3 regions of the Thalassotalea insulae genome follow, and region 2 is predicted to be linked to each of the others. Evidence: predicted binding sites of a transcription regulator. Region 2 holds the regulator's gene; each other region holds the start of a gene.
What was found. The regulator NrdR, encoded in region 2, represses ribonucleotide reductase genes. The targets are predictions, from matches to a motif close to AAACACNANATNTNGTGTTT.

Region 1 (10,772 bases), 1.5 Mb from region 2:
CGGTTGTAATACCGACTGCAAATTTTGCCAGTATCCGCTCAAATCACCGTATAAAGCCAGCATATTTTCTATGCGTAAATACAAACCATTTGGGCTATCTAATGCAATATCAGAACTCACTTGATATAGCTGTTCAGCAATAAAAGTAAGTGTTTGCCGCTCTTGTTGCTGACAATAAGGCAACACCTGTAATTGATGCTCTAAGGCAACAGCTGTCGCCAGCCCCATACCGAGTCTTAAACCACTTTGTTTCGCCTGAGCATTAAGTTGGACAATTTCATTGTTATTGCCATCTAAGATCACTACCGGCTGCCAGTCACGACCTCCCTCAGTCACAACACCATCAAGCTGTAACGATGGAAAATAAAGATAAGCCCACAACATCAGCTAACCTGAATATCAGCAATCCGTCGCTTAGTTGCTCTCGGCTGCTCAGCCGCCACAGTAAATTCAGGCCAATGCGCTTGCATATCAACAATAAACGCGGATGACGGTGCACAACCGCGACATTTATCAACAGTCACTTTGATCCCCAAAGCATCCGCGATAAAACGCATACTTATGTGTACTGGTAATGCCAGGCTATGCTTAAGCAATGGCCGATATAACAATAAACAGCTATGGCCCGTTTCACTAGCTAACAACAGGCGTTTTACCTGATGTAAGGCGATATCCGCGCACCAGAGTAAAACACTCTGACAACAGCCACTTTTTAAGCACAGTTCAGCACACCACAACGCATCTTTTTCATGTTCAGGAGTTAAAATATAGACTTGAGAAATATCTAAACCAATAGCATGCAAAAACTCACTGGAAACCAAAGCGGGGGGCGCGATAAAAACGATTAATCCTTGCTGCTGCGCCTGTAGAAGATAACGACTAAAGAGACGAACTTCACCAATACCATTCAGGCTTTTTATTTCTACAACCCCATATTCAGGAAGCCCACCGGCTAATTTTTCATCTAACTGTTCATAACCAGTTGCAATGGATTTCGGCTGAGCTTTCTGCTCAAAACCACGCCAAAGCAAACGCTGATTAGTTAAGCTTTCAATGATCGGATTCATCACAACAAATAATTACACCGCACCAATACTGTTTATTTATACAGTATAATTATCTATTGTGAAAATGCAAATATTGCTTAACGGTTAATCGTTATAGCAATAGGCTCAAAATTACTGTTAACCACATTTTGAGTCTCCACAATTTAAACAAGTGGCACAACCATCGAGTAGTACCACCGATTTTTGATGGCATTTACTGCATTTACTGGCGCTAGCCGGAAAAGCGTGCTGTTCACTCTCTTGTTCAGCCATTGCCGCTTGTTTTTTTTGTTGAATATAGGCCTGCTGATGGGCATCTATTTCATGCTCTGGCAGCATGTCTAAGGTCTTTAAATGGGTTTCGATGATCTGCCCAATTTCCGCAACAACCGACGGCATAAAGATGCCGGTACCGCGCTGGTAGTAGCCACCTTTAGGATCAAATACTGCTTTGAGTTCTTCGACCAGAAATGTGCAATCACCGCCTTTACGAAATACTGCAGAAATAACCCGAGTTAATGCCACTACCCAGGCATAAAACTCCATATTTTTTGAGTTAACAAAAATTTCAAAAGGGCGACGAATTTCCTGCTCACTTCCTGGGTTAAGCAAAATGTCATTAATTGTTATATACAAGGCATGATCGGAAATCGGTGGCTTAATTTTATAAGTAGAACCCACCAACATTTCCGGGCGCTGTACCGTTTCATTTAAATTGGTGGTTTGTGGGGCTTCTGCATGTTCTGCTTGTGATTTGGCAGTATTAACTTTTACTGCGGTAATAGTTTGAGTAACTTCTTTCATTAACGTTATCCTTAATAATAATTAGTGTTACAGCTTGCCGTAATAGCCTTCTTTTAGCGCATCATGAAGATTTGCCGCGGTGTGAGTTTCACCATCGTAAATCAGCTCTTCATTGCCTTTCATGGTAAAAGTTGAACCATCCTCTAAAGTAAATTCATATTCCACTGAGGCCAGATCGGTTTCTTTTACTAACACTCCCTGATGAACTTCAGGGTTAAACCTGAAGGTAGTGCAACCTTTTAATCCTTTATCGTAGGCATAGAGGTAGATATTTTTAAACGTCAGGTAATCACAATCCGTTGGTACGTTAATGGTTTTAGAGATAGAAGAGTCGACCCAATATTGGGCAGCAGCCTGAATATCAACATGTTCTTGTGGAGTAATACTGTCACTGGCGACAAAATAATCCGGCAATTGATTGTGGCCATCCGCGCTATAGGCTTGTGCATCTTCATTAATAAAATGGCGATAAGCTAACAGCTCAAAACTGGCAACCGCGACCGACTCTTTTGATTTCTTCCCTTCACGGATAATATTGCGATGATATTCATGGGCAAAACTCGGCTCAATACCGTTGGACGCATTATTCCCTAAACTCAATGCTAAGGTACCGGTTGGTGCTATTGAGCTATGATGAGTAAAACGTGCACCGACTTTCGCAAGTTGCTCAACCAATTCAGGCTGCTCTTCGGCAATTCGTTGCATATAACGACTATATTTTGCGTGCAATACCGACCCTTTAATGTTGTCGCCGACTTTAATACCATCCGCTTTCATTTCCGGTCGTTTCGACAACATCTGCGCTGTCACCACAAATGACTGTGTTAATACTGGCGCAGGGCCTTTTTCTTTTGCCAGCTCTAATGCCACCTGCCAGCCAGTGATAGCCATCACTTTAGAAACTTCCTCAGTAAAAGCCACGGCTTGTGGGCTGTTATAAGGAATTTTGAGCATGGTCAGTGCCGAACCTAACCCTAAATAGCCCATGCCATGACGGCGTTTATTTTGAATTTCCTGGCGTTGCTGTTCCAATGGCAATCCATTGATTTCTACTACATTATCCAGCATGCGGGTAAATACTTTGACCACTTCCCTAAACTTAGGCCAATCAAACTGTGCCTGTTCACTAAACGGCTGCTCAACAAATTTCACTAAATTAATAGAACCGAGTAAACAAGCGCCGTATGGTGGCAATATTTGCTCGCCACAAGGGTTACTGGCGCGTAATTGCTCACAAAACCAGTTGTTATTGTATTCGTTGGCATGATCAATCAATAAAAAGCCTGGCTCGGCATAATCAAAGGTATTACTCATGATCATGTCCCATAAGCGATTCGCCGGAATACGATCATAAACTTTACAGGCAATTTGTCCTTGTTGATTAACTATATAATCGTGCTTTTTGACATAGTCTTCATCAAAATAATTTTCACGAAAATGTATCTTGCTACTATCCGTTAACTTTATTTTTTCTGCCGCTAGCTCTTTTTCAGAAATAGGAAAAACCAAAGGCCAGTCTTGCTGATTTTTCACCGCTTCAATAAACTCATCAGTGATCAGTAATGACAGGTTAAACTGCCGTAAACGGCCATCTTCACGTTTTGCTAAGATAAAGTCTTTAACATCAGGATGAGAGACATCAAAAACTCCCATCTGTGCGCCGCGACGTCCGCCAGCAGAACTGACGGTAAAACACATTTTGTCAAAAATATCCATAAAGGACATCGGGCCAGAAGTTCTTGCTCCCGCTCCCGCGACATAAGCCCCACTCGGCCGCAAAGTAGAAAACTCATAACCAATTCCACAACCTGCTTTTAAGGTTAATCCTGACTCATGCACTCGTGACAAAATTCCAGTCATGGAATCTTCAATAGTACCGGATACAGTACAGTTTATTGTTGACGTAGACGGCTTAAACGCACTCGCGCCGGCATTAGCAATAATTCTACCAGCCGGATAAGCCCCAGATTTTAACGCCCAGAGGAACTTATCGCGCCATTGCTTTTTCTGCTTAGGCTCAATCTCAGCCAACGCATTCGCAACGCGGGCATAAGTTTCATCAATGGTTTGTTCTTGTGGCTGACCAGTTTTATCTTTAAGACGATATTTTTTATCCCAAATATCAACAGAAGTAGCTTGAAGTTCAATTTCAGTGTTAACCGGTCCGGTCAGAGTTTGCGACATGATTTATATCCTTTTTATTAGTTATTTTTTTCGCAACAGTTTACAAAGACAAATAAAAAGGAAAAGACAAAACACTACATATTGCGATCAAGATCAAACAAAAGCACAATATATTGACAATATGGAATTTTGGCATAAAAAAACACGGACTAATTTGCCGTGTTTTAAGTGCAGCTTGTTTAGCCAATTTTAATTAAGGTAAATGCTCAGATGCGAGATACTCATGTGACTGCATCTCTTGCAGACGCGACAAGCAACGTTTAAATTCAAATGCTAAACCGCCATGACTATATAAGTCTTCCATAACCACTTCGGCAGAAATGATCAGTTTTACTTTACGTTCATAAAATTCATCTACCATAGCAATAAAACGGCGAGCGGCATCATCACAATCAACATTCATTTGTTTGACATTTGCCAGTAAGACCGTGTGATATAAACGGCTAAGCTCCATATAATCCGCCTGGCTACGCGCTGACTCACACAATACCGCATAATCAAAATGCACTACACCTTTAGACTCTTCTATGGTGGTTAACGGTCGATTATTAATTTCAACAGTCACATTGGGTTTGCCAGGCTCCACTGACAATTGCTGAAAATACTGCGACAAATTATGTGCTGCTTGCTGATCTAGCGGCGCATGATAGATTTCCGCCTGTTCCAAAGTACGCAGTCGATAATCAATTCCACTATCAACGTTGACCACTTCACAGTGCTGGTTGATTAATTTTATTGCTGGCAGAAAACGTGCTCGTTGCAACCCATTACGGTACAAATCATCGGGCACAATATTTGAAGTCGCGACTAAAGTCACATGATGAGCAAACAGCTCTTCAAATAATGTACCTAAAATCATGGCATCCGTTATGTCAGAGACAAAAAATTCATCAAAACAAATAATGCAGGTTTCGTTAGCAAAACGTTTAGCAATTATCTTTAATGGATCTGCCTGTCCGGCCAGAGATTGTAATTCCTGATGTACCCGATGCATAAAACGATGAAAGTGAACGCGCATTTTATTGTCAAAAGGCAAGCAATCGTAGAAGGTATCCACCAGATAAGTTTTACCACGGCCAACGCCGCCCCAAAAATACAGCCCTTTAATCGATCTCGGTTCTGATTTCGCTACCACACGTTTCCAGCGGTTAAATACTTTCTTAAACCCTGTTACTGGCAAGGGTTTATTTTGTAAGTCTTGATATAAACGTTGTAAATGACGGACAGCATTTTCTTGCGCGGCATCATGCTGAAAATCATCACGGGCTAAATCTTGGTTATACTTTTCTAGGGGAGATAGGTTAATCATTGCTACAATTTAATTAATGGTAAGTTTTTTCTTGAAAAACAAAATTTCGCATACATATTTATTTTTCGAGTAAATGAACTTACTAGAGTATGTTACTCTCTATTTTCACCAATTTTTTCCGCGAATACAATTTTCCGCGACTAGATAAAAGGTATCACCATTATGAATATCGTTATTGGAATCCTCATTTTTGCAGTTGGCGCTCTAGTAGGCTTTATCGCTAATAAAATGTTGTCAGCCAGCAATCAAGAACATCAACAGCTTGCTGAAAAGGCCAATCAAAGCGAAGCAACGTTAGCACAATATAAATTAGATGTTGCAGAACACCTTGATAATTCAACCCAATTATTGGAACAAATGAATACTACCTGTCAAAAAGCAATGCAACAAATGGAGCAAAGCACTAAGCTGCTGCAACAAGCGACCCCGGCAGAAGGTGAAGTAATGCCATTTTTCTCAAAAGAAACTCAGGAACAATTAGCGCAAACGGTCGCACTACGTCATAACAAAACAACACGTCCGGATAAAGAGATCACTGAAGCACCATTAGATTATTCTGGTGAATCTAGTGGTCTTTTTAACGATAAGAAACATACTGTTACAAATAGTGAAATTAATGAATAGGAACTTCTCTGAAAACAGGAAGTCTCTATTTGGGTATCAATAAGTTCGTTTGGAGAAATTTTACCAATGAAAAAAATGTCTGTTTTAATTAGTAGCGTTTTACTTTCAAGTTCTTTAGCTTTATCCAGTTTACCGGCTCACGCCAATCTTCCCGTTTCAGTCAACGGCCAGCAATTACCCAGCCTAGCACCAATGTTAGAAAAGGTAACACCTGCCGTAGTATTAATTTCCGTAAGAGGAACACATGAAATAAAGCAGCGAAATGTCCCTGATGCTTTTCGCTTTTTTTTCGGTAATCCAAGGCAAACGCCATCAAGAGAAAGACCGTTTCAAGGTTTAGGCTCAGGGGTTATTATTGATGCTGACAAAGGGTATGTTGTTACCAATAACCATGTCATCAATGAAGCAGATGAGATTCAAATCACATTAAAAGATGGTCGCCAGATAGAAGCAAAAAAAATTGGTGCCGATGAAAACAGTGATATCGCCCTATTACAAGTCGAAGCAGATAACTTAAAAGAAGTTAACATTGCCGACTCCGATAAATTACGTGTCGGCGATTTCGCTGTCGCTATCGGCAGTCCATTTGGTCTAGGCCAAACGGTTACCTCGGGTATTGTCAGTGCGCTTGGACGCAGTGGACTAAATGCCGATAACTTTGAAGACTTTATTCAAACAGATGCTGCGATTAACAGTGGAAACTCAGGTGGCGCATTAATCAATTTAAAAGGTGATCTGATCGGCATTAATACCGCTATTATTGGACCAAATGGTGGTAACGTTGGTATCGGCTTTGCCATTCCAAGTAATATGGTGAAAAACCTCGTCGACCAAATCATTGAATATGGTGAAGTTCGCCGTGGTGTATTAGGCGTAGCTGGCCGTAGTGTTACCGGTGAATTTGCTCAGGCAATGGAACTGGAAGAAGCACAAGGTGCTTTTGTTGAACAAGTGACTGAAGGTTCAGCAGCAGATGAAGCAGGTATTGAGGCAGGCGATGTTATTACTAAAGTTAATGGCAAGAAGATCCGCTCTTTCAGTGAACTACGCGGCAAAATTGGCTCTATCGGTGCTGGTAACGAAGTCAAACTTAGCGTTATTAAAACCAATGGCGATGAAAAAACCTACAAGGTTACGCTGAAAAAAGCAGAGTCTGCAAGTATAGAACCGGTCAGCATACACAAAATGCTTGAAGGTGCTGTGTTAGGAAATAACAACACCAATGAGGGGGTATTAGTAACATCTGTCGAGGATGACACTCCAGCCGCTATGATTGGTTTACGGGGCGGCGATATTATCGTTGGTGTGAACCGTCAACGTATCAAAAATATCGCTGAATTAAGAGATTACCTTAAAAATAATCAAGGTATCTCACTACTTAATATTATTCGTGGTAATTCGAACCTTTATATTCGTATTCGCTAATACTAAATTTTCTCCCCCCAAAAAAACGGCTCATGATTGAGCCGTTTTTTATCTGAATCAAAAATCATTACTGTTTGATACACTTGATTAAATGCTTTAACGCTTTCATCGGTTTATGATAATCTTCTCGCTAAGCCATATTAATAATAAAAATATTTTGAAACTTAAAAGCCTTATCAAATACGTCGTAAACTCCGCCAGTTATGGTATTTTGCTCGCCGTGATGCTGTTATTGCTAGTACCTGAATTACGGGAAAACAATGCCACATTGTGGAATATTTTTCAGGTAAATCCGAAAACTCAGCCAGCATTATCCTATGCTAAAGCGGTACAAGCAGCGGCTCCTGCCGTCGTTAATATCTATTCGGAAGAAATCCAAAACAACCCGAGTTACGTTCGCTCACAGCGTAAAAGCACAAGATTAGGCTCAGGCGTGATCATGGACAGCAATGGCTACCTGCTCACTAACTACCATGTAGTGCAAAATGCCAACCTGATTAATGTACTATTGCAAAATGGCCAGCAATATCACGCCGAACTTATTGGTTTTGATATCTATACCGACTTGGCTGTATTAAAAGTTAATGCGCAAAACTTACCCGTTATCCCCCAAAATAAAACACAACAGTCACTCGCTGGTGATGTGGTTTTAGCGATCGGAAACCCATTAAATCTAGGGCAAACCATTACTCAGGGAATTATTAGTGCAACCGGACGTATTGGACTAAGTAACACCAGCTATCTGCAATTTTTACAAATGGACGCCGCAATTAATAAAGGCAATTCAGGTGGAGCACTGGTCAATACCAATGGTGTGTTAGTGGGTATCAATTCACGCCAATTTACTGAAATTAACCCTCAGTTAAACGATATTCAAGGCATTTTCTTTGCAGTTCCTTACCAGCTCGCCTATAAGGTCATGCAGCAAATTATCGAAAATGGTCGGGTGATAAGGGGTTGGTTAGGCATAGTTTCCGACCATTATAATCAAACCGCAAAAGGTTTTACCATCTCAGGTATAGAGCCAAATGGCCCAGCTGATATTGCTGGTTTAAAAGTTGGTGATGTGGTGTACCAAATTGGCGAAACACAAATTGAAAGCACCAACCATGCCTTAGATATAGTAGCAGAAACCACGCCAGATACGACTTTAGTGTTTAAAGTTTATCGCAATAATGAGTCGCTCAGTATTCCGGTGAAAATACTGGAAAAACGCGGTTTATAGCAAACAGTTTTACCAAGCTGATGAATACCAATAAAAAGGCGCTGCTAAATTATTAGCAGCGCCTTTTCCTATCCTAAAACAAAGATTAACTGGCGTTAATTCGGGTAATGTTAGCCCCTAACGCCTGTAGCTTATCTTCAATATGCTGATAACCACGATCAATATGATAAATACGGTCAACCTGAGTTTCACTCGTTGCCACTAAACCAGCGATCACTAAACTCGCTGATGCTCGTAAATCTGTTGCCATGACCTGAGCACCGGTCAGTGAATCGACTCCATTAGTGATCGCTGTGTTACCTTCTAAGCGAATATCGGCTCCCATACGATGCAATTCAGGGACATGCATAAAACGATTTTCAAATATTGTTTCCGTCGTGGTTGCTGTGCCTTGTGCAACTACGTTTAAAGTAACAAACTGTGCCTGCATATCGGTAGGGAATGCAGGATGCGGCGCAGTGCGAATATTAACGGCCTTCGGACGTTCGTCCATCGACAATTCAATCCAATCGTCGCCAGTCGACACTTCAGCGCCGGCTTCCTGTAACTTGCTAATAACCGCATCTAAACTACCGGGGTCGGTATTAAGGCATTTAACTTTACCCTGAGTCACTGCAGCAGCCACCAAAAAAGTACCAGTTTCGATACGATCAGGCATCACCCGATATTCCTTTCCTTTCAGTTCACTGACCCCTTCAATGGTTAAGGTATCTGTACCGGCACCACTCACTTTAGCGCCCATGGCGTTGAGGCAATTCGCTAGATCAACAATTTCCGGCTCTCGTGCCGCATTTTCAATAATTGTTGTTCCCTCGGCTAATGCTGCTGCCATCATTAAGTTTTCAGTACCAGTAACACTGACGGTATCCATAAAAATCGTCGCGCCAGTTAAGCGACCGTGATTACGAGCAATAATATAACCATTTTCAACCTCGATATCTGCGCCCATTAGCTTTAAGCCATGAATATGCAAATTCACTGGACGTGCACCGATAGCACATCCACCTGGCAATGACACTTCAGCATGACCAAAACGAGCCAGTAACGGACCCAACACTAAAATAGAAGCTCGCATAGTTTTCACTAGTTCATACGAAGCTTTATGCTGATCAACCTTTGTTGCATCGATAGTTACCGCATTACTATCACGCCAGCTAACACTCGCCCCTAACTGCGTTAACAATTTAATGGTAGTCTCAATATCATTGAGCCTAGGTACGTTAGTAATAGTGATCGGGGTTTCAGATAATAAGGTCGCCATTAATATCGGTAAGGCAGCATTTTTAGCCCCCGAAATAACAACTTCACCATGCAGCGGTGTTCCGCCAATAATTTTAAATGCGTCCAAGTGAGTCTCTTTTGTGATTAGCTAAGGTTATAACGGGAGATTAAACATTTTTTCACGCTGCCAGTCTGCCGTGGTAAATGTTTTGACAGTCACAGCATGTATTGTGCCGTCGTTGATCACGCTGGCAAGTGGGGCAAAAACGGCTTGTTGTCTTTTGACGCGGCTTAAATCAGCAAAAAAATCCGCAACGGCAATAACGACGCATTGTGAGCCATCAAACTTTACATGTAACTCATCTAAAGTTAATGCGTCATTGATCAGTTTTTCAATTTCAGAAACTTCCACATACTTCTCCCAATATTCAAATTAGGATGATTATATGTGTTATTCCACTGGCAAGAAAGAATCAACCGCAGTTAATTTAGCTAAATTAACCAAGTCTCCGGGAAGATTGATAATTTTTAATTCAATGCCCTGCTTAGCAGCCAACTCACACATCAATAACAACCAGGCCAAACCTGCGCTATCCATTTTAGTAACCGCAGATAAATCAACGCGCAGAGTTTGCCCAGTAAGCAATGCGGCTGATTTTTTTTCAAAGCGCGTATTAATCGAGTGAATCGTTAATTCACCCGTTAAAATCAAATTCTGCTGCTGTTGAGTTATTTTTAACATAAAGAAGCCTTACTTAAAGACAATGTCTTTGCTGGCTTTTGCTTTCAGCATTTCAGTGACATGCGGCAAGCCTTTTTGACGGATCAAGCTACCTAGTTCAGCTTGTTTGCTATCTAACAAACTAACGCCTTCCGCCACCATATCATAGGCTTTCCATTCATTGGTCTTTCTGCTTTTTCTGACGCGAAAAGA
Region 2 (10,772 bases):
TTGTTAAACCATTAGATCACGCCCTAATTGATCAGCTAGTTAAAAGCCACCAGTATTTAATCACTGTAGAAGACAATGCCATCGCCGGTGGCGCAGGTTCTGCAGTAAACGAATACGTGCTCAGCCAGGGACTTGCGGTTAAAATTCTCAATATCGGCTTGCCAGACTGCTTTATCAAACACGGTACCCAAGCTGAAATTCATAGTGAATTAGGACTTGACGCTCAAGGCATCAAAGAGAAAATCAACAACTTTATCAAGTAAAATTTACCTCACTGGTTGGTCACTACAGTTAGAATCTTCTTTCACCGCTTTTGATTTTGTCGAAGCAAAAGCAGTTAAAGACGATGACTTAGGACAATTGAGTATTCCTAAATGGCAAGCTAACTTCACCACTACCTATACTGAAGGAAACTTCAGTGCAAGTTGGACTTATAAATTTAAGCAAGGAGGCAAATTGAATTTGGACGTCTCGGATGAATATTATGATTCGCAAAACCCGGGTAACTCAAATATTCACAACCTACGTGCTAGCTACAACTTATCAGAACAAGCCAATTTATATGTTGGTATAAATAACATCACTAACCACACAGGTTTAGACCATTGGACAACTAACTATGGCACCAGAAATGGTTGGGGTATTTTAGGTCGCAATTATTATGCTGGCTTTATATATAACTTTTAAGTTGTATACCGCTTATTAATGACACTAAAGGGTAAACTATTCGTTTACCCTTTTTTATTATCCGCGCTTTATTATCGTCATCTAACTCCCGCAATTACAATTAAATTAGCCAACAATCCCATTTACTATCGTTGAAATTTCTACCACTTACCTAAGCATAAACCTGTAACTTGTTCTTAACAGAGCGACTATTTTTTAAACCCCAATAATTTATAATAAGCTAGATTTCGCTGGTGTTTTATTGCTATAACAAGCTTTCAATAACAATAAAAGACATGACTATGCGGATTAAATACTTTGCGTTTTTACTGCTAATTATTCCTACCTTTTTCAGCTTGGGGCAGGTGAATGAGCAAGCAACCATTACAGAACTACATCAGAAAATGAAAGCGGGCGAACTGACCAGTGAAGCCTTAGTCAAATATTACCTTACCCGGATTGAAAAATATGATCGTAATGGCAAGAAGCTGAATTCAGTATCACAAATAAATAAACAAGCGCTAGCACAAGCCAAAGCACTAGATCAAAAGCTTAAAGCATCAGGACTAGTTGGCCCACTACACGGCATTCCAGTGGTACTCAAAGATAATATCGATACCACTGACGGCATGAGCAATACTGCTGGTTCTTATGCCTTAGCTAAGAACTTTCCACAAGATGATGCTTTTGTTGTTCAACAACTGAAAAAAGCCGGTGCGATTATTTTAGGTAAAACCAACTTAAGTGAATGGGCAAACTTTCGCTCAACTGCATCATCCAGTGGTTGGAGTGCTTTATATGGTCAAACCAAAAACCCTTATGACACTAGCACTAGCCCCTGTGGTTCAAGCTCAGGCTCAGGCGTGGCGATTGCCGCAAATCTTGCAACTATCGCCTTAGGCACTGAAACCGACGGTTCAGTCACTTGCCCATCTGCACTTAATGGTATTGTCGGCATTAAACCGACTTTAGGCACTGTCAGCCGTGACGGCATTATCCCGATTGCCCATAGCCAAGATACCGCCGGTCCTATGGCGCGCAATGTTACCGATGCAGTTATTCTGCTCAGCGCCATGGTAGCGGAAGATGAAACGGATCCCAATGTCACTCACTCAAACATCGATTACCTATCCCATTTAAAAATAGATGGTTTAAAAGGTAAACGCATCGGTATTGCCCGAGATTTAATGGGCTATCATCAAGGGTTAGATAAAGTCTTTGAGCAAAACCTAGAGATTTTAAAGGCACAGGGTGCAGTGATAATCGACAACCTGACATTTGAGAGTATGTCTCAATGGGATGAGGCAGAATTTACCGTTTTACTCTATGAGTTTAAGCATGATTTGGCTCAATACCTGTCTCAAACCGCGCCTGGATTGCCAAAAACACTAGCGGATGTCATGAGTTTTAACGAAAAACATGCTGAGCAAGAGATGCCTTATTTTCAGCAGGAAATCATGGAGATGGCACAGGCGAAAGGCGAATTAACAGATAAGGAATATACTGAGGCGTTAGCTCAAGCAAAAACTCTGACTCAGGCCCAAGGGATAGATAAATTACTGAAAGAACATCAACTGGATATGATTATTGCACCAACCACAGGGCCAGCATGGAAAATAGATCTGGTTAACGGTGATCATTACCTCGGCGCAGCATCCAGTGCCGCCGCAATTTCAGGTTACCCTCATATTACCGTGCCTATGGGGTATGTCCACGGCTTACCGGTTGGTTTGTCGTTCTTTTCCGGTAAACTCAAAGAAGATGTGCTAATTGAAGCGGCTTACAGCTTTGAACAGGCAACATTATATCGAAAACCGCCAAAGTTGGATTAAACTCTATCAGCATTGGCTGATAAGTCTCAGCTCGAACTGTCAGATATAATTTCTAAATTTTAATTAAATCTGACAGTGCTTTCGTGCCTGCTATAAACACCAAACGCAACAAATTGGCAAATTATACGCCCAATCATATCTCTACTTTCCCAAAATAAATCGACCGACCCATTGACTTTTTTAACATAAAATTAACATCAGGCACTTCAATTATTTAAAAGGGAAATAAAATGATTAAAAACCTCTTTAGCAAAAGAGTTACTCTCGCAATTTTGGCATCCATTACTTTAATCTACAGTCGCTGCTTTAAAAAAGAGTGGTGACGAGCCTTGTGAAAGTTAATAGCCTAATGAGTGAAAGGCATCTAGGGCTTTGTTAACAATCTAACGCGATCATCTGATCGCGTTCTTTCTTAACTTTTTAGTAGAAAAGCAGCTATTCGCTAATGTATTCCACCACTTCCAGGCCAAAACCAGAAAGTGAATGGTATTTTACTTGAGAGCTTAACAGACGCATTTTGCCGACGCCCAAATTAGATAATATTTGTGAGCCAACGCCAACATTACGTGAACCGATATGACGTTTAACTTCTTTAATGGTTTCACCGGCATCAAGCTTGGCGTATTTCTCTACCTGCTCAATCAGCTCTTGTGGTGATTCATGCTTACCTAGCAGCACTAACACCCCACCTTCCTGACCAATTTTTTCTAATGCACTGCCGATCGGCCATTTCGCAACACTTTCTCTCTGGCTAAACAATAGATCTCTAAAGGTATTTTCCAGATGAACCCGTACTAAAGTCGGTTTATCTTTATTTATTGGCCCTTTAGTTAAGGCAAAATGTGCCTGACCATCAATGGTATCTTTAAACACGGTAAGTTCAAATTCACCAAAAGCAGTCGGTAACTTACATTGAGAAATACGTTCAATCGTGGTTTCGTTAGCATTGCGGTATTCAATTAAATCGGCAACTGTCCCCATTTTTATGCCATGCTTTTCGGCAATCACTTCCAGATCTGGACGACGCGCCATAGTGCCGTCTTCATTGAGAATTTCAACGATTACTGCAGCAGGTTCTAATCCGGCCAAACGTGCTAAATCAACACCCGCTTCTGTATGGCCGGCACGGTTTAATACCCCGCCATCTTTTGCCATTAACGGAAAAATATGCCCTGGTTGCACAATAGAATGCTGATTAGCGTCTTTAGCTACTGCAGCTAAAACCGTCGTTGCCCGATCAGCGGCTGAAATCCCTGTCGTAACCCCTGAAGCAGCTTCAATCGACACCGTAAAGTTAGTCGAAAATTGCGCATCATTCTTATCAACCATTAGCGGCAAGTTTAAGCGTTGACAACGCTCTCTGGTCATCGGCATACAAATTAACCCTCGCCCATGAGTGGCCATAAAGTTAATCGCTTCTGGCGTTACTAACTCGGCAGCCATGATAAAGTCACCTTCATTTTCGCGATCTTCATCATCCATCAAGATAACCATTTTACCTTGTCTTATATCTTCGATGATCTCTTTTGGAGAGTGTAAATTCATAGCTGCCTCTTAATTTTTAATAAATCCGCTTTGTGCCAATAACGCTTCGGTTACTCCAAATGACGTATTTGCCGCTTGTTTGCTTTGTAATAATCGCTCGATGTAACGTGCCATTACATCCACTTCTATATTGACCTTGGTACCGAGCTGATAACTTGGGATAATAGTTTGCCCTGTAGTATGCGGCACGATAGTTAAGCGAAACTGATCTTGCGCTAAACTATTGACCGTCAAGCTAACACCATCAACGGTAATCGAGCCTTTTTCTGCAATATAAGGCGCAATACTGGCATCCATACTGAGCCAGTATTCAACACTGTTACCATTTTTAGTAATTGCTTTAATTTCCGCCACCGCATCTACATGACCGGAAACCATATGACCGCCAAACCGTGTTGTCGGCAACATCGCCTTTTCCAGATTAACTTGTTGGTTTTGCTGATAACCACCAAATGCAGTACGCTCTAGCGTTTCATTGGAAATATCTGCACTGTAACTCGTGCTGTCAAACGCTACTACCGTTAAACAAATACCGTTTGTTGCTATCGAGTCACCAAGTTTGACGTCACTCATATCAAGCGACGGGCAATGCACGGTTAAACGTGCGCCCTGATGATTAATACTGATTGATTTAATTGAGCCTATCGCTTCAATAATGCCAGTGAACATATTCACTCTCTTAATGCTAATCTTGATTAACGTTATTATCAAAAAATGTTAAGACAATAGCGCCGTAATTTTTAAATCTCTGCCAACCATAGTGACATCGCTAAATGTCAGATTTTTCGCCTGTGATAAACGTTGCACTTCAGGCATCAGCATTAATCCCTGACCACTATCACCTATTAATTTCGGTGCCTGATATAAAATCAGTTCGTCGACCAAACCCTGTTCAATAAAAGCACCAGCTAACTGACGCCCCGACTCCACTAAAACATCGTTGAGTCCTTTTGATGCTAATAATACCAGCACTTCAGTGAGGTCGACATATTGACCACAGGCAGACTTTGCTACCACAGCTTGTTCAACAAAATGGGGCCAAGTGTGTAAACTTTCAACTTCAGTGCTAATAATAAGAATCGGTGATGTTTCACTAAACAGTTTCAGATCCGGCGTTAAACGATTTTTACTGTCGATAAGCACTCGTAATGGCTGACGCAGTTCACTTTCCTGATAGCTATTTTTTAATACCCCGAGCTCTGACCAACGAACTGTCATCCGCGCCTGATCATAAATCACAGCATCAGCGCCTGAGATCACTGCACAGCTTTGCGCCCTTAACCTTTGCACATCTTGACGAGCATCTTTTGAAGTGATCCACTGACTTTCACCACTGGCCATCGCAGTTTTACCATCTAAACTAGCAGCGAGCTTACAACGAACGTAAGGCATTTTTTCCGTCATTAATTTAATAAAGCCAGGGTTTAGCGTTCGAGCATCACTTTCTAATAATCCAGAAGCACATTGAATCCCAGCCTGCTCTAACAATGCCAGTCCGCGACCTGAAACCTGAGGATTTGGGTCAACCATAGCAGCGATGACCCGACTAACACCTGCATCTATCAACCCTTGCGCACAAGGTGGCGTGCGGCCAAAGTGTGAACAGGGTTCTAAAGTTACGTAGGCTGTTGCTCCCTGAGCATTAACTCCTGCCTGAGCAATGGCATTAACTTCGGCATGACCATCACCGGCCTTGATATGATAACCCTCACCAACAATGTCACCATCTTTAACTAGCACGCAACCTACCCTTGGGTTTGGCGAAGTAGTGTAATGTGCTTTACGTGCTAACTGCAGCGCACGCACCATGAACTGATGGTCGGCTAAAGAAAACGTTGATGCCATCTAATTTTCGTCACCCAAACGAGCGATCTCCTCTCCGAATTCTTTGATATCTTCAAACGAGCGATAAACAGAAGCAAAACGGACATACGCGACTTTATCTAAGCTTTTAAGTTGCTCCATAATAATATTACCCAGCATCTCACTCGATACTTCCCGCTCTCCAGTTGCCCTAAGCTGAGATTTAAGTCGATTGATCGCTTTTTCTGTTTGTTCAACACTGACCGGACGCTTCTCTAATGATCTGACTAAACCACTGCGCAACTTATCTTCATTAAACGGCTCACGAGAACCATCACGCTTAATAATACGCGGCATGACTAATTCAGCGGTTTCAAAAGTGGTGAATCTTTCATTGCAGGCAACACAAGCACGGCGGCGGCGAATTTGATGACCATCAGCCACTAGGCGAGAATCAATGACTTTAGTGTCTGTTGCAGTACAAAACGGGCAATACATTAAGCTGTTACTCTGTTTAATTTAATGCCCGTATTTTAAAGTATTTCCAAAGGGATGTAACGGATTAAACAAAAAAAGCTCAAACCATTGGTTTGAGCTTTTTAATCATTCATTTGTCAACTTGCCTCTCGCACAATGATATGCGTTCTGGCATTCTAGAAATTAACCGTAAACAGGTAAACGCTTACAGATTTCTCTCACTTTAGCTTGTACCGCAGTGATAGTTTCTTCATTGTTGATGTCATCTAAAATGTCACAAATCCAGCCAGTTAAGACTTTAGTGTCTTCAACATTAAAACCACGACGGGTGATCGCTGGAGTACCTAAACGTAAACCTGAAGTAACAAACGGTGAACGCGGATCATTAGGTACCGAATTCTTATTAACCGTGATATGAGCACGACCTAACGCCGCATCAGCATCTTTACCGGTAATATCCTTATCGATGAGATCCAACAGCAATAAGTGGTTTTCAGTGCCGTTAGACACTACTTTGTAACCACGTTCCTGTAATACTGCCACCATAGCTTTAGCATTATCTAATACTCGTTGTTGGTATTCTTTAAATTCTGGTTGTAATGCTTCTTTAAACGCCACCGCTTTCGCTGCAATCACGTGCATTAACGGACCACCTTGACCACCTGGGAATACCGCAGAGTTTAATTTTTTATAAACATCTTCATCACCACAACCAGCAACGATTAAACCGCCACGAGGACCAGCTAACGTTTTATGAGTTGTGGTAGTAACTACATGAGCATGAGGAACAGGGTTTGGATATAATCCTGCTGCAACAAGACCGGCAACATGTGCCATATCCACCATAAAATAAGCACCTACGCTGTCAGCAATTTTACGCATCCGCGCCCAATCAACAACACCAGAAAACGCAGAGAAACCACCGATGATCATCTCTGGCTTATGCTCATTTGCTAACTGCTCTAACTCTTCATAGTTAATATCACCAGTTTCAGGATGTAAACCGTATTGAAACGCTTGGTATGACTTACCTGAAAAGTTAACATGAGAACCGTGAGTTAAGTGACCACCATGAGCAAGGCTCATACCTAACACTTTACCACCTGGAGTAACTAATGCTTGGAATACTGCCGCATTTGCCTGAGAACCAGCATGAGGTTGCACGTTGGCATAATCAGCACCAAACAATTCTTTGGCTCGCTCAATCGCTAACGCTTCTGCTTTATCGACATATTCACAACCGCCGTAATAGCGTTTGCCAGGATAACCTTCAGCATATTTATTGGTTAACTGCGAACCTTGCGCTTCTAAAACGCGCGGGCTACAGTAGTTTTCAGATGCAATTAATTCAATGTGCTCTTCCTGACGGACGGTTTCGTCTGTCATTGCCTGCCATAGTTCTGCATCAAAATCAGCAATATTCATATCACGAGTAAGCATGTTTTTTCCTCAAGTTCACAGTCAATTAAACCAAAGTTAAGACTGGAGAGTTAGACTAAATTTAATTGTCGCATATTTTGCCTGATTCAAGGCTTGATGTACATGTAAAAACCATCAAGATATAGCTCATTTTGCACTGAGCTATATCCGCAAGCTTTGGTTTAATATGCGGTAAAAGTTTTCGATAACCAGATCAAATTCACTTTTTATTGAATATACCGAATAAAAAACCAAAGAACAACAAATAATATTTGATATAAACACTAAAAACCCGAATATTATCTAACTTAACAGCATTGCTACCGTTATAAGTTTTCTGTTTTAGCGCGTAATTGCTGATATTCCTTTTTTCGTTTGCGGTACAACACTTCCGCAACAACGAAAGTACTAACAAGCACCAGGTTAATAAAAACTAACTCGGTTAATTTTAAGCGACCGCTTTGCTGAGCAACCGAATAAACAAGCCAATTCGCTAGCACAGCAAAAGGTACACAAGACCATTTAGTTAGCAGCATATATTTTAACGAAGATTGATATCCTGCAAGCGCATTATCAATTGCTTGCTCAGGACTATTATTAATTTTAGACCAGCTTTCACGACGAATTTTAAATTCATAGCAAACAAAAAACACTGACATCAAACCACCAAGCCCTAAAAAGCTATTAATCGGCTGGCCGAGCTGGCCATTAACAACACCATAAATAAATCCAACTAGCGATAAAAAAGTTGCCAGTATATTTAAGATAAAACACCCTTTTGCCCACCAGGTACGTCGCTTAGTTTGGCTTAATAAAGCACTAATATCTGTTTTTTCAAAAGGTTGTGCCTGCCAGTCCTGTGTCAAGGTGAGCCATTGTTGATCTATCGCTGAGGTATCTACAGCCCCTTGGTCATTTTTTTCAGGTAAACTACTGATATCGAGTACAGCTGCAGCCTGCTGTTCAGATTGTAGAATGGCTTTATATTTCTCATTTAGTGGTAAATTGTCGTCTTTCATACCACCTCCAGTAATTGAATTAATGCGGATTTCGCTCGCGTTAAACGAACCCCGACTAAGCTCGTTGATATCGACAACACTTCAGAAATTTCCTGATAGTTCATGCCCTCTAAGGCCAGGGTGATCACTTGTTGTTGAATTAACGGTAACAGCCTTATTGCCTGTGCTAACCTTTGCTGGCGTTGCGTTTGATCTAACGCCTGAAATGGCGTTGGCTGTTCACTAGAAGACTGGCTGTCGACAGTATTCTCAGCTGATTCCGACTCTGTTTTTACCATTTTCATCGCCTTTGCAACATGAGTCGCGAGCACATTATGGGCAATACGGGCAACAAAAGTTTTCACGGCACAATGTTGGCGAAACGTCGGCAAGGCGCGCCAAATATTTAAGGCGATTTCCTGAAATAACTCTTCCTGAATTGCTGGCTTTGCTTCAAAACCACTAATAAGGTGACGTAGTAATTTTTCATGCGCTGCGATCCAGCAAGTAAATTTCTCTTGATAGCTTAACGACTCATTAGGACAATGTTTTGAGCGAGTATTAAAACTTGCCGAAGACTCTTCAGCAAGCTCAGATGGTTGACTCATATCTTAATTAATAAACCTCAAAGTTAGCCTAACGACATCACTACTTTTTCAGACTTAAGACGTTTCGCCAATGTCAGTACAAGGCCAGCAGTTAATGCAATAGTCGCTGCAGTTGTTACTGTAAACGCCTGCCAGTCAACCGGCAGACCTTTAAACAAGTCTTCCATTAACAATGTCTGGCCGAAGATAGGCGCCCACTCTGTCCAAACGGGTTTATCATCCATTATCATCATGGCGACCGGGATCATAGTAGGTACCATGATCAGCATTGCCACCGTCGACTGAGCTTCCTTAAAGGTTTTTGCCTGAAACGCAAAAAACAGCTGCATTGATGCCGCTAAAAAGCATAATGGGATCAACAGCAGTAATAACGCAATAAAGGTCGTGCCATCCAGACTAAACGTAGCGCCAATCTTAGTTAAATCAACAAAACTTACCGAAACTGTGGTTAACACTAACATTAAAGTCACGGAAATTGTCGCAATCAAACTGGAACAGATTAATTTCGCTAAAACAATTTTTAGCGTACTAACTGGCTGACATAGCAACATTTCCAAAACATTACGCTCGCGCTCACCAGCACTGGAATCAATGGAAATTGACTGCCCGGAAATAAACGCCCCCATCAATAAATACAAACCTAGCATTAAGGTTATGATCACCGCGTTACTACTGGGCAATGAGGTATCTTGCTCTTGTAACCTAAGCGGCTGTAATAACTTGATATCGATGCCCCGAACCAATAAACGTTTATACCCAATTGCTAACGAGAAATTACGAATTTCTTCCTTAATTCGACGTAATGGCGCATTCAGTGATTTTTCACTAAAGTCTGCCCGTAGAATGATATCGATCGCTTTACCATCTAGCATGTCTTCGCCATAGCTGTCAGGGATAATAAGCTCAACATTTCTTTCCTGCCAATTACGTTTTTCCTCTTCCGGCACATCAGCAAAATCAAGAATATTATTATCTTTTAACGTCTTAATCAGTTTTGGTGCATACTCTGCCCCAGAAAACTTGACATAGATTGGCGGATTATCAACAAAGTCCTTAATCATGGTTTTTGACATCACCATAATCATCACAGGTGCTAACAGCCCCATACTCATCGCCACTAACAGCGCACGCTTATCACGAAACGCTTCTTTTAATTCTTTAATTAATAGGGCTTTAAACTGGATCATGCGGCGACTCCTTCATCCGAACCAATAAGTTTGACAAACGCCTCTTCCAGCTGTTGCTCTCCTGCCAGCTCGCATAGCTCCTGTGGCGTGCCTTGCGCCGCCAGCTTGCCATTTGCCACGATGATCACCCGATCACAAAGCGCCGCCACTTCCTGCATCACATGAGAAGAAAATAAAATACAATGGCCTTTAGCCTTAAACTTATTGAGGTAATTTCTTAAAATTCGGGTACTCATC
Region 3 (10,772 bases), 2.7 Mb from region 2:
TGCTGGATTGACGACAATATCATCGAAGACATCACTTGGATCGCTAAATAGGTTACGCAAAATATGGGTGTAAGAGCGAGAGTGAATGGTTTCACTAAAGGCCCAGGTTTCAACCCAGGTTTCTACTTCGGGTAATGACACTAACGGTAATAACACGGCATTCACTGAACGTGCAGCCATGCTATCAAGTAAGGTTTGATATTTAAGGTTAGAAATAAAAATATGCTTTTCTGAGTCTGTCAGTCCTTGCCAGTCGGCCCGATCTTTTGATACATCAATTTCTTCAGGACGCCAGAAAAAAGACAATTGTTTTTCGATTAATTTCTCAAAAGCAATATATCGTTGTTGATCGTAACGGGCAACATTAACACTATTCCCCATAAACATTGGCTCTGTTAAGGCGTCATTTGGGGTTTGGTTAAAGGTACTGTAGGTCATCTATGGCTCCTAGAAACAATAGCTACAATTTATTGTTTCAAAAATCTATCTATTCTTTGTTTTTTAATATGAGTATGTTGCGCCATAGCCAATAGCAATGGCGCACAAGAGTTGGTTAAATTTTACAAGCACCGCCTGCACAATCATCGCTTTCAAGCTCTACGCTGTCATCTGCACCGTCACGAGTGTTGTGGTAGTACATGGTTTTGATGCCAAGTTTATAAGCGGTAAGTAAATCTTTTAAAATTTGCTTAACCGGCACTTTATTGCCTTCATATTTTGACGGATCGTAGTTAGTGTTGGCAGAAATGGTCTGATCAACAAACTTCTGCATAATGCCAACCAGTTCTAAATAGCCTTCGTTGCTTGGAATAGCCCACAGTAACTCATAGTTATCTTTGAGTCTTGCATACTCAGGTACAACTTGTTTTAAAATACCGTCTTTACTGGCTTTGACGCTGATTAAACCACGTGGTGGCTCAATACCATTAGTTGCATTAGAAATTTGTGACGACGTTTCTGATGGCATCAGTGCTGAAACAGTAGAATTTCTAACGCCGTGCTTTTTAATGCTTTCTCGCAGTGTTTCCCAGTCTAAATGCAATGGTTCACCGGTAATGTTATCAACTTCTTTTTTGTAAGTATCAATCGGTAAAATACCTTGAGACAAACGGGTTTCATTAAACTTAGGACATGCGCCTTGCTCAATAGCCAGTTTGTTTGATGCTTTTAACAAATAGTATTGAATTGCTTCAAAGGTTCTATGAGTTAAATTATTCGCACTGCCGTTTGAGTAATATACGCCATTTTTAGCCAGATAATAGGCATAGTTGATTACACCTATACCGAGTGTTCTTCGGCCCATAGTGGCATTGCGTGCTGCCGGCATTGGATAGTCTTGATAATCTAACAGACTGTCTAAGGCTCTGACCGCTAAATCTGCTAACCCTTCTAATTCATCTAAGCTGTCAATTGCTCCTAAGTTAAACGCAGACAGGGTACAAAGCGCTATTTCACCTTCAGGATCGTTAATATCATTTAACGGTTTGGTCGGTAACGCGATTTCTAGGCAAAGGTTACTTTGTCTAATGGGCGCAACTTCCGGTAAAAACGGACTATGTGTATTACAGTGATCGACATTCTGTAAGTAAATCCGACCGGTACTTGCGCGTTCCTGTGCAAACAGTGTAAATAGCTCAATCGCTTTAATGCACTTTTTACGAATAGAATCATCCGCTTCATACTTTAAGTACAGCTGTTCAAATTTTTCCTGATCTTCAAAAAACGCATCGTATAGTCCTGGAACATCGCTTGGACTAAACAGGGTAATTGACTCGCCTTTAATCAAACGCTGGTACATAAGTTTGTTAAATTGCACGCCGTAATCTAAGTGGCGAACCCGGTTTTCTTCTACACCGCGGTTGTTTTTAAGCACTAATAAGCTTTCTACTTCTAAGTGCCACAACGGATAAAATAAGGTTGCCGCGCCGCCGCGAACACCACCTTGAGAACAACTTTTAACCGCAGTTTGAAAATGTTTATAAAACGGAATACAGCCGGTATGGAAAGCTTCACCATTGCGAATTGTACTGCCTAATGCACGAATACGACCTGCGTTGATCCCTATGCCAGCCCGTTGCGAAACGTATTTAACGATAGAGCTTGATGCGGCATTGATCGAATCCAGGCTGTCACCACACTCAATTAACACACAGGATGAAAATTGACGGGTAGGAGTTCTTACTCCAGCCATAATCGGGGTTGGTAGCGAGATTTTAAAAGTCGATATCGCGTGATAAAAACCTTCAATATATTGCAAACGTGTTTCTTTAGAGTATTTGGCAAATAAACAAGCAGCAACCAAAATATATAAAAATTGGGCACTTTCGTATATTTCACCTGTGACTCGGTTTTGAACCAGGTATTTGCCTTCAAGCTGTTTTACCGCAGCATAGCTGAAATTAAGATCTCTTCTATGATCGATAAAGGCTTCCATTTGCTCAAATTCTGCTTCGCTATAGTCAGTTAATAAATGCTGATCGTATTTACCAGCCTCAACTAAGTTAACGATATGCTGATAGAGCTTAGGGGGTTCAAATTGGCCATAGGCTTTTTTACGTAAGTGAAAAACCGCTAAACGTGCTGATAGATATTGATAATCAGGCGTTTCTTCTGAAATAAGGTCAGCGGCCGCCTTAATTATAGTTTCATGAATATCTTCGGTTTTTATCCCATCATAAAACTGAATATGTGATTTTAATTCTACTTGTGAGACAGAGACATTATCTAAGCCTTCTGCTGCCCAAGTGATCACTTGATGGATTTTTTCCAGATCTATGGGTTCTTTTTTACCGTTACGTTTGGTGACAAAGAGGTTGTTATTCATGAAAAACCTGTATTATTTACGATTATTTTTTTAATTATCTAGAGTGAATGTTTACAAAAACACAAATTTGAGTTAATGCACTATATCTTGGGGCTAAACTCAAAACTGATCACAAGATAATGAGGTTTTGGCTCTATTGCAAGCACTAAAAAGTGTATAATTTGACTAGGATTTATACGAAGATTTATTTAGTTAGTAACAACTAACTTAGTATCGTCTTTTTAATTTGATTTTTAAGAAACGCAACGATTATTTAGTTTTTTTTTCTTTAAATAGATTTATTTTAGTCATAAATTTTACCCCTATATTCCTAATTGTCATATAGGGTGAAAAATATATAAATTACAATGTGTTACTTATATTGTTTTATAAATAATCAGCTTGATTATTATATATACATTAAACAATCTTTGATGCTTTTTGCGATATAGTCAGCCTGCCATTGATTAATATCATCACTTGTTTTGATATAGCCCCAAGCGGCAACAACTGTTGTCATTTTGGCACGGTTACCTGCTTCGATGTCTCTTTGGGCATCGCCAATGTATAAACAATGCTCAGGTGAAGCTTCTAAACGTTGGCAGGCAAATAATAACGGTGCTGGGTCGGGCTTTCTGGTCGATAGGGTATCTCCACCCACAATGACCCGACATTGCTCAAATTCTACATAGTGAGGTAACAACTGTTTAGTGAGTTGTTCCGGTTTATTTGTCACTATGCCCCAAGGAATGTCATTTTGATTCAGTGTGTTAAGCAATGAAGAAATACCAGGGTAGAGGCATGTTTTAATTGCAATATGCGATTGATAATAAGATAAGAATCTCTCACGTAGCACATCATAGTCATAATTTTTGAGTCGTTGTCCAAAACCGAGCTCAAGCAGGCCTTTGGCGCCATCTGAAGCAACAGGGCGAAAAATCTCGCGTTCAATTTCTGGCAAATTGTGCCCGGCTAATACGTGATTTAAAGCGGCACCTAGATCATCTGCGGTATCTAATAAGGTGCCATCGAGATCAAATAAAACGGCGGCGATGTTGCTAGGTTCTTGACTCATGTTATGACACCTTCTGACAACATAAAATGTAATTTACCTCTAACGAGTCAATTAATTTATGATTTTCGGTCAATGGATTATAATGAATGCCTGCAGCGTCAATGCATTTTAAGCCATTGGCCTCAGCCCAGCCGATTAAAGTAGAAGGGCGGATAAACTGCTGATGGTCATGAGTGCCGTCAGGCACTAATTTTAAAAGTTTTTCTGCCGCGACAATTGCCAGTAAATAAGACTTAAGTGTTTTATTGAGTGTTGAAAAAAACACAAAACCGCCAGGTTTTACTAGGGTGCTGCAAGCCTTTACGATAGACGCGGGATCAGGGACATGCTCTAACATCTCCATACACGTTACGGCGTCAAATTGCCCGGGCAATTGTATAGCCATTTCTTCGGCAGTAATTTTTTGATAATTGACAGTTATTCCTGATTCTAAGGCATGTAACTTGGCAACATTAAGCGGCTCTTCCCCCATGTCGATGCCAGTAACATCTGCGCCAAGTCTGGCAAGACTTTCTGCTAAAATGCCGCCGCCGCAACCTACGTCGAGTATTTTTTGCTCAAATAACTCCTGCATATACTGAATAATAAATTGTCGGCGCACCGGATTAATTTGATGTAAAGGTTTAAATTCTCCATCAAGTTCCCACCATTGACTGGCGACTTTTTCAAATTTGGCAATTTCTTCTAGGTTGACGTTTTGCGACATAGTGATAAAGCAGATCTAAATAGTTAAAGAGCTGGCATTCTAAACTAAAGTTAATATATCGCCTAGCGCTGATGAGGGGGAATGTTTGATCTATCACTTGGATAAAGTGCAATTAGTTGTGTGAGATTTAGTCAATTCGCTGTCAATCCAAGCACAGTAAATGCAAGAATGATGTCAGATTACCTTATTGCGAAAATAATCACTTGAAATAGACGCGTAAGCAAAGCAGAATGTCATGCTATAAAGCAGTACTGCCTATTGAATCTTTGTGATAATATGCGCTGCGTTTTTTACAATAATAATTTCCATATTCTAATTTTTAGGGATACCGTCGTTTTATGACCGATCTGGCAAAAAATGTTGCTCCAGTCAATATTGAAGATGAGCTAAAAAGTTCCTATCTAGATTACGCGATGAGCGTCATTGTAGGACGAGCGTTACCTGACGTTCGGGATGGTTTAAAACCGGTACATCGTCGTGTGTTATTCGCGATGAATGTACTAGGTAATGATTTTAATAAACCTTATAAAAAATCTGCCCGTGTTGTTGGTGATGTTATCGGTAAGTATCACCCGCATGGTGATACTGCTGTTTATGACACTATAGTTCGTATGGCACAACCATTCTCAATGCGTTATATGCTTGTTGATGGTCAAGGTAACTTTGGTTCTGTTGATGGTGATTCAGCGGCAGCAATGCGTTATACCGAAATCCGCATGGATAAAATATCGCATGCTATTTTAGCCGATCTCGATAAAGAAACCGTTGACTTCGTACCTAACTATGATGGCACAGAACAAATCCCAGCGGTCATGCCAACACGTATTCCAACGTTACTGGTAAATGGTACTTCAGGTATTGCGGTTGGTATGGCAACGAATATTCCACCGCACAACTTAACGGAAGTGATTAATGGCTGTTTAGCTGTTATTGAGAACGAAGATATTACTTGTGATGAGTTACTCACATATATCCCTGGGCCGGATTTTCCTACCGCTGGTATTATTAGTGGCCGAGCTGGTATTGAAGAAGCTTATAAAACGGGCCGTGGTAAAATAAAAATTCGCGCTCGGGCTGAAATAGAAGTTGACGAGAAAAGTGGTAAAGAAACCATTGTTGTTCACGAGTTACCTTATCAGGTAAACAAAGCTCGCCTAATTGAAAAAATGGCAGAGTTGGTGAAAGAAAAACGCTTAGAAGGTATTTCCGCATTACGTGATGAGTCAGATAAAGACGGCATGCGTATGGTGATTGAAGTTAAGCGCGGTGATGTCGGTGAAGTGGTATTAAATAACCTCTTTAAATTGACACAAATGCAAATCTCTTTTGGTTTGAATATGGTGGCCTTAAGTAACGGCCAGCCTAGATTATTCAATTTAAAAGACATGCTGGAAGCCTTTATTCTTCATCGCCGTGAAGTCGTGACTCGTCGTACTATTTTCGAATTACGTAAAGCACGTGATCGCGCTCATATATTAGAAGGTTTATCGATTGCACTTGCTAATATCGATCCTGTTATTGAACTGGTGAAAAATTCTAATAATAGAAAAGATGCTGAAGAAAAGTTAGTCGCACGTGGCTGGGAATTGGGTAATGTTAGTAGCATGCTTGAAGCCGCTGGTACTGATGCTGCACGTCCTGAATGGTTAGAGCCTGAATACGGTATTCGTGATGGTTTATATTATTTAACGCCAGAACAAGCGAAAGCGATTGTTGATTTGCAGTTGTATAAACTCTCTGGCATGGAACACGAAAAAATTCTAAATGAGTACAAAGAGTTATTAGACTTAATTGCCGAGCTAATGCATATTTTAGCCAGCCCGGTACGTTTGATGGAAGTGATTCGTGAAGAATTAGAGTTGATCCGTGATGAATTTGGTGATGAGCGCCGTACTGAAATTACAAATGCGTCACATGATTTATCGTTAGAAGATCTAATCTGTGAAGAAGATGTAGTGGTCACGCTATCTAACGAAGGTTATGTCAAATATCAGATATTATCTGATTATCAGGCACAGCGCCGTGGTGGTAAGGGTAAAGCCGCGACTAAGATGAAGGAAGAAGACTTTGTCGAACGTTTATTAGTGGCAAATACCCATGATACGATTTTATGTTTCTCAAACCGAGGTAAATTGTATTGGCTTAAGGTTTATCAATTGCCATTGGCGAGTCGCACGGCCCGTGGTCGTCCAATTGTTAATTTATTGCCATTAGAAAGTGATGAAAAGATCACTGCAATTCTACCGGTTAGAGAATACGAAGAAGATAAATTTATTATTATGGCGACCGCGTCTGGCACGGTGAAGAAAACGCCATTAACGGCATATTCTAATCAACGTGCAAACGGTATTATTGCCTTGAACTTACGAGATGACGATACTTTAATCGGCGTTGATATTACCAACGGAGAAAATGACATCATGTTGTTCTCTGACGAAGGTAAAGTGGTTCGCTTTAATGAAAAAGCCCGTGATAGTGAAACGGGTGAAGTGAAGCTAGATCCTGAAACGGGTGAAGAAATTCACGCATTACGTGCAATGGGACGTACAGCGACCGGGGTACGAGGTATTAAGCTTGAAGGTAACCAAAAAGTGGTGTCTTTGATCGTACCGAAAAATGATGGCGCGATCTTAACAATAACGCAAAACGGTTACGGTAAGCGTACTGCGCTGGAAGAATACCCTGCGAAAAGTCGTGCAACCAAAGGGGTTGTTTCGATTAAAGTCAGTGAGCGTAACGGCCCTGTCGTTGGTGCTGTTCAGGTTGAAGATCAGGATGAGATCATGTTGATCACAGATAACGGTACCTTAGTACGTACTCGCGTCAATGAAGTCAGTGTCATTGGTCGTAATACACAAGGGGTGCGTATTATCCGTACTGCTGAAGATGAACACGTGGTAGCACTGCAACGTATTGATGAAATAGAAGAAGATGAATTACCTGATGACGAAGGTGATACATCAATAGAAGCAAATGAATCGTTTAGTGAAACGCCGCCGGTAGCTGAACAAAGTGAACAACTCAGCGAGGGCGATAACGACTAGCGTTACCGCAATATAAAATAAAATAGGCGGTATTAACCGCCTATTTTTTTATATATGGAAATATTTATTCTTGCGAGCCATGGATGGTGTTAGCAAGGGTTTATGTACAGAAAGTACTGTATGTCGGGGTTACATGGATGTAAAAGAGCGACGATGTACACGACTGCACGGGTACAGGAGTAGGGCAAACAGGATGCCTGAGCCGAGGATATACGGTCAGTTTTTGTTTCTGGTTGGGCTAAGTGCCTAGATCCGTGTAGGCAATGTCGCAAGAGCATGATTGCTTCAAGTGGCAATGACATTTTAGTCACACATTTTTTGATCTTATTAAGTCTCGTTGGCTGTAATAAATCACACATTTACATTTACTATTAGAAAAGGTTGTAAGTTTCTCATGTCCGCTGTTTATAATTTTTCTGCAGGTCCAGCCATGCTCCCGGCTCAAGTGATGCAACAGGCACAGCAAGAGTTCCTCAATTGGCAAAATACTGGTTGCTCAGTGATGGAAATGAGCCATCGAAGTAAAGAGTTTATTGCACTAGCGGAAAAAGCTGAGGCAGATTTACGTGAACTCATGCATATCCCAGATAACTATAAAGTATTATTTTGTCACGGTGGTGGCCGAGGACAATTTTCTGCCGTACCGCTCAATTTGTTAGCTGCCGGCAGCAAAGCGGATTATATTGTTAGCGGTTCCTGGTCAAAAGCCGCAGCGCAAGAAGCAGCAAACTATGGTGAAGTGAATACAATCAATGTCGTGGAAGAAGTTAATGGGGTTAAGCAAGTCAAGGATAGTCGTGACTGGCCGTTAACATCCGATGCCGCATATGTCCATTATTGCCCCAATGAAACAGTAGATGGTATTGAAATGTTTGATATACCTGAAACTGGTGGTGTGCCATTAATTGCAGATATGTCATCAACCATATTGTCTCGTGAAATCGATGTCAGTCAGTTTGCGATGATTTATGCTGGTGCCCAAAAGAATATTGGCCCGTCGGGCTTAACGATAGTTATTATTGAGCAATCTCTATTAGGTCAAGCACGTAAAGAGACGCCCTGCATCATGAATTATCAATTGATTGCCGATAATGATTCTATGTATAACACACCACCTACCTATGCTTGGTATTTAGCCGGCCTGGTATTCCAGTGGTTGAAAGAGCAAGGCGGTGTTAGTGCGATACAACATAATAATCAGCAAAAAGCCGAGTTGCTTTATCAATATGTCGATCGCAGTGATTTTTATCGTAACGGAATTATTTCTAATAACCGTAGTTTAATGAATATTCCTTTTTGGTTAATGGATGAATCACTCGATAGCAAATTTCTCAGCGCTGCAAAAGAGCAAGGGTTAGTTGCGTTAAAAGGTCATCGTTCAGTCGGTGGTATGCGCGCCAGTATCTACAATGCAATGCCGCTAGAAGGTGTACAAACACTGGTTGATTTTATGAAAGCATTTGAACAGGAGAATAGTTAACGTGGAGCAGTTAACCTTACAGCCAATCGCTAAAATTCAAGGCGAAGTGTTTTTACCCGGCTCTAAAAGCTTGTCTAACCGCGCGTTGTTAATTGCAGCATTAGCGAATGGCACAACTAAAATCACCAATTTACTGGTCAGTGACGACATTCAGCATATGTTAAATGCATTAGCGAGTCTTGGTATTGAATATCAGTTAAGTGATTGCGGTACAGAGTGCACTGTTGTTGGTAATAGTGGTTTTTTTAACACAACTGAAGCACTCGAGTTATATTTAGGTAATGCTGGTACCGCAATGCGACCTTTATGTGCAGCACTTGCTGCAAGTCATGGCGAGTTTGTCTTAACGGGCGAACCAAGAATGAAAGAAAGACCAATTGGTCATTTGGTTGATGCATTAGCACAGCTTGATGCGGATATTCAATATTTAGAAAACAAAGATTATCCACCGGTAAAAATTGTCGGCAAAGCATTGTCTGGTAGTACAGTGACGATCGATGGTTCTATTTCTAGTCAGTTTTTAACGGCTATTTTGATGATAGCGCCCTTGTTAAAAACCGACACTAATATCGTCATTGACGGCGAACTGGTTTCTAAGCCTTATATTGATATCACTTTAGATATTATGCGCCGGTTTGGTGTGACAGTGAAAAATAATAGTTATCAATCATTTACTGTTAAAGGTGGTCAAAAATACCAGTCTGTAGACCGGTATATGGTGGAAGGGGATGCATCTTCTGCCTCATATTTTCTTGCGGCCGGTGCAATTAAAGGCGGAGAAGTTACTGTACATGGTGTTGGTAAATTAAGTGTCCAGGGAGATAAACATTTTGCTGATGTGCTCGAAAAAATGGGAGCAGAGGTTATTTGGCATGATGAGTCTATCACGGTTAAAGGAAAAGCATTAACGGCGGTTGATATGGATATGAATCATATTCCGGATGCGGCGATGACAATCGCCACAACGGCACTTTTTGCTAACGGTACCACCACTATTCGTAATATCTATAACTGGCGGGTTAAAGAAACAGATCGGCTAACTGCAATGGCAACTGAGCTTAAAAAGGTTGGGGCACAAGTTATTGAAGGAGAAGATTATATTTCGATTACTCCGCCACAGTTATTAAAACATGCTGAAATTGATACCTACAATGATCATCGGGTGGCAATGTGTTTTTCTCTTGTTGCACTGAGTGATACTCCCGTGACGATAAATGACCCTAAATGTACGGCAAAAACATTTCCTGATTATTTTGACAAGTTGGCGCAAGTCTCCTGCTGAAAATATGTTACAGAATAATTTTTTACGCGATTTTGAAATATAATTCCCGTATAATGCCGCCGATTTTCGACATTAGGAGATAAATGTATGCAGGAAAACATTCCAGTGATCACGATAGATGGTCCCAGTGGTGCTGGTAAAGGAACTGCAGCACGCTTAGTCGCTGAACAGTTAGGATGGCAACTGCTTGATAGTGGTGCTATTTATAGAGTGTTAGCGGTAGCAACACAGTATCATCATCTTTCAGTTGAAGAAGAGGAGCCGTTGATCCCGATTGCTGCACATTTAGATGTCCAGTTTGAAATTTCATCCGATGGAGAAAGTCGGGTGATACTTGAGGGTGAAGATGTCACTGATCATATTCGCACCGAAGAGATTGGCG

Region 1: a site for NrdR is predicted at 4,104-4,123, ahead of QQK06_RS06250 (adenosylcobalamin-dependent ribonucleoside-diphosphate reductase). Genes of this name have one in related genera too.
Region 3: a site for NrdR is predicted at 2,900-2,919, ahead of nrdA (class 1a ribonucleoside-diphosphate reductase subunit alpha). Genes of this name have one in related genera too.

The regions. Positions count from the first base shown of each region.
Region 1 is NZ_BSST01000001.1:1,365,458-1,376,229, forward strand. Features, by position in the region: gene QQK06_RS06235 (Y-family DNA polymerase) at 1-384, opposite strand, end outside; gene imuA (translesion DNA synthesis-associated protein ImuA) at 384-1,067, opposite strand; gene QQK06_RS06245 (TSCPD domain-containing protein) at 1,185-1,850, opposite strand; gene QQK06_RS06250 (adenosylcobalamin-dependent ribonucleoside-diphosphate reductase) at 1,878-4,034, opposite strand; gene zapE (cell division protein ZapE) at 4,228-5,343, opposite strand; gene QQK06_RS06260 (Z-ring associated ZapG family protein) at 5,506-5,967, shown strand; gene QQK06_RS06265 (DegQ family serine endoprotease) at 6,034-7,392, shown strand; gene QQK06_RS06270 (S1C family serine protease) at 7,550-8,617, shown strand; gene murA (UDP-N-acetylglucosamine 1-carboxyvinyltransferase) at 8,703-9,965, opposite strand; gene QQK06_RS06280 (BolA family protein) at 9,993-10,250, opposite strand; gene QQK06_RS06285 (STAS domain-containing protein) at 10,290-10,580, opposite strand; gene QQK06_RS06290 (MlaC/ttg2D family ABC transporter substrate-binding protein) at 10,590-10,772, opposite strand, start outside.
Region 2 is NZ_BSST01000001.1:2,883,841-2,894,612, reverse strand. Features, by position in the region: gene dxs (1-deoxy-D-xylulose-5-phosphate synthase) at 1-263, shown strand, start outside; gene QQK06_RS13120 (TonB-dependent receptor domain-containing protein) at 217-687, shown strand; gene QQK06_RS13115 (amidase) at 969-2,498, shown strand; gene ribBA (bifunctional 3,4-dihydroxy-2-butanone-4-phosphate synthase/GTP cyclohydrolase II) at 2,934-4,043, opposite strand; gene QQK06_RS13105 (riboflavin synthase) at 4,053-4,712, opposite strand; gene ribD (bifunctional diaminohydroxyphosphoribosylaminopyrimidine deaminase/5-amino-6-(5-phosphoribosylamino)uracil reductase RibD) at 4,761-5,888, opposite strand; gene nrdR (transcriptional regulator NrdR) at 5,889-6,344, opposite strand; gene glyA (serine hydroxymethyltransferase) at 6,507-7,763, opposite strand; gene QQK06_RS13085 (hypothetical protein) at 8,069-8,761, opposite strand; gene QQK06_RS13080 (RNA polymerase sigma factor) at 8,758-9,348, opposite strand; gene QQK06_RS13075 (ABC transporter permease) at 9,372-10,535, opposite strand; gene QQK06_RS13070 (ABC transporter ATP-binding protein) at 10,532-10,772, opposite strand, start outside.
Region 3 is NZ_BSST01000001.1:143,341-154,112, reverse strand. Features, by position in the region: gene nrdB (class Ia ribonucleoside-diphosphate reductase subunit beta) at 1-438, opposite strand, end outside; gene nrdA (class 1a ribonucleoside-diphosphate reductase subunit alpha) at 554-2,824, opposite strand; gene QQK06_RS00735 (HAD family hydrolase) at 3,213-3,878, opposite strand; gene ubiG (bifunctional 2-polyprenyl-6-hydroxyphenol methylase/3-demethylubiquinol 3-O-methyltransferase UbiG) at 3,880-4,590, opposite strand; gene gyrA (DNA topoisomerase (ATP-hydrolyzing) subunit A) at 4,923-7,628, shown strand; gene serC (3-phosphoserine/phosphohydroxythreonine transaminase) at 8,023-9,108, shown strand; gene aroA (3-phosphoshikimate 1-carboxyvinyltransferase) at 9,110-10,390, shown strand; gene cmk ((d)CMP kinase) at 10,478-10,772, shown strand, end outside.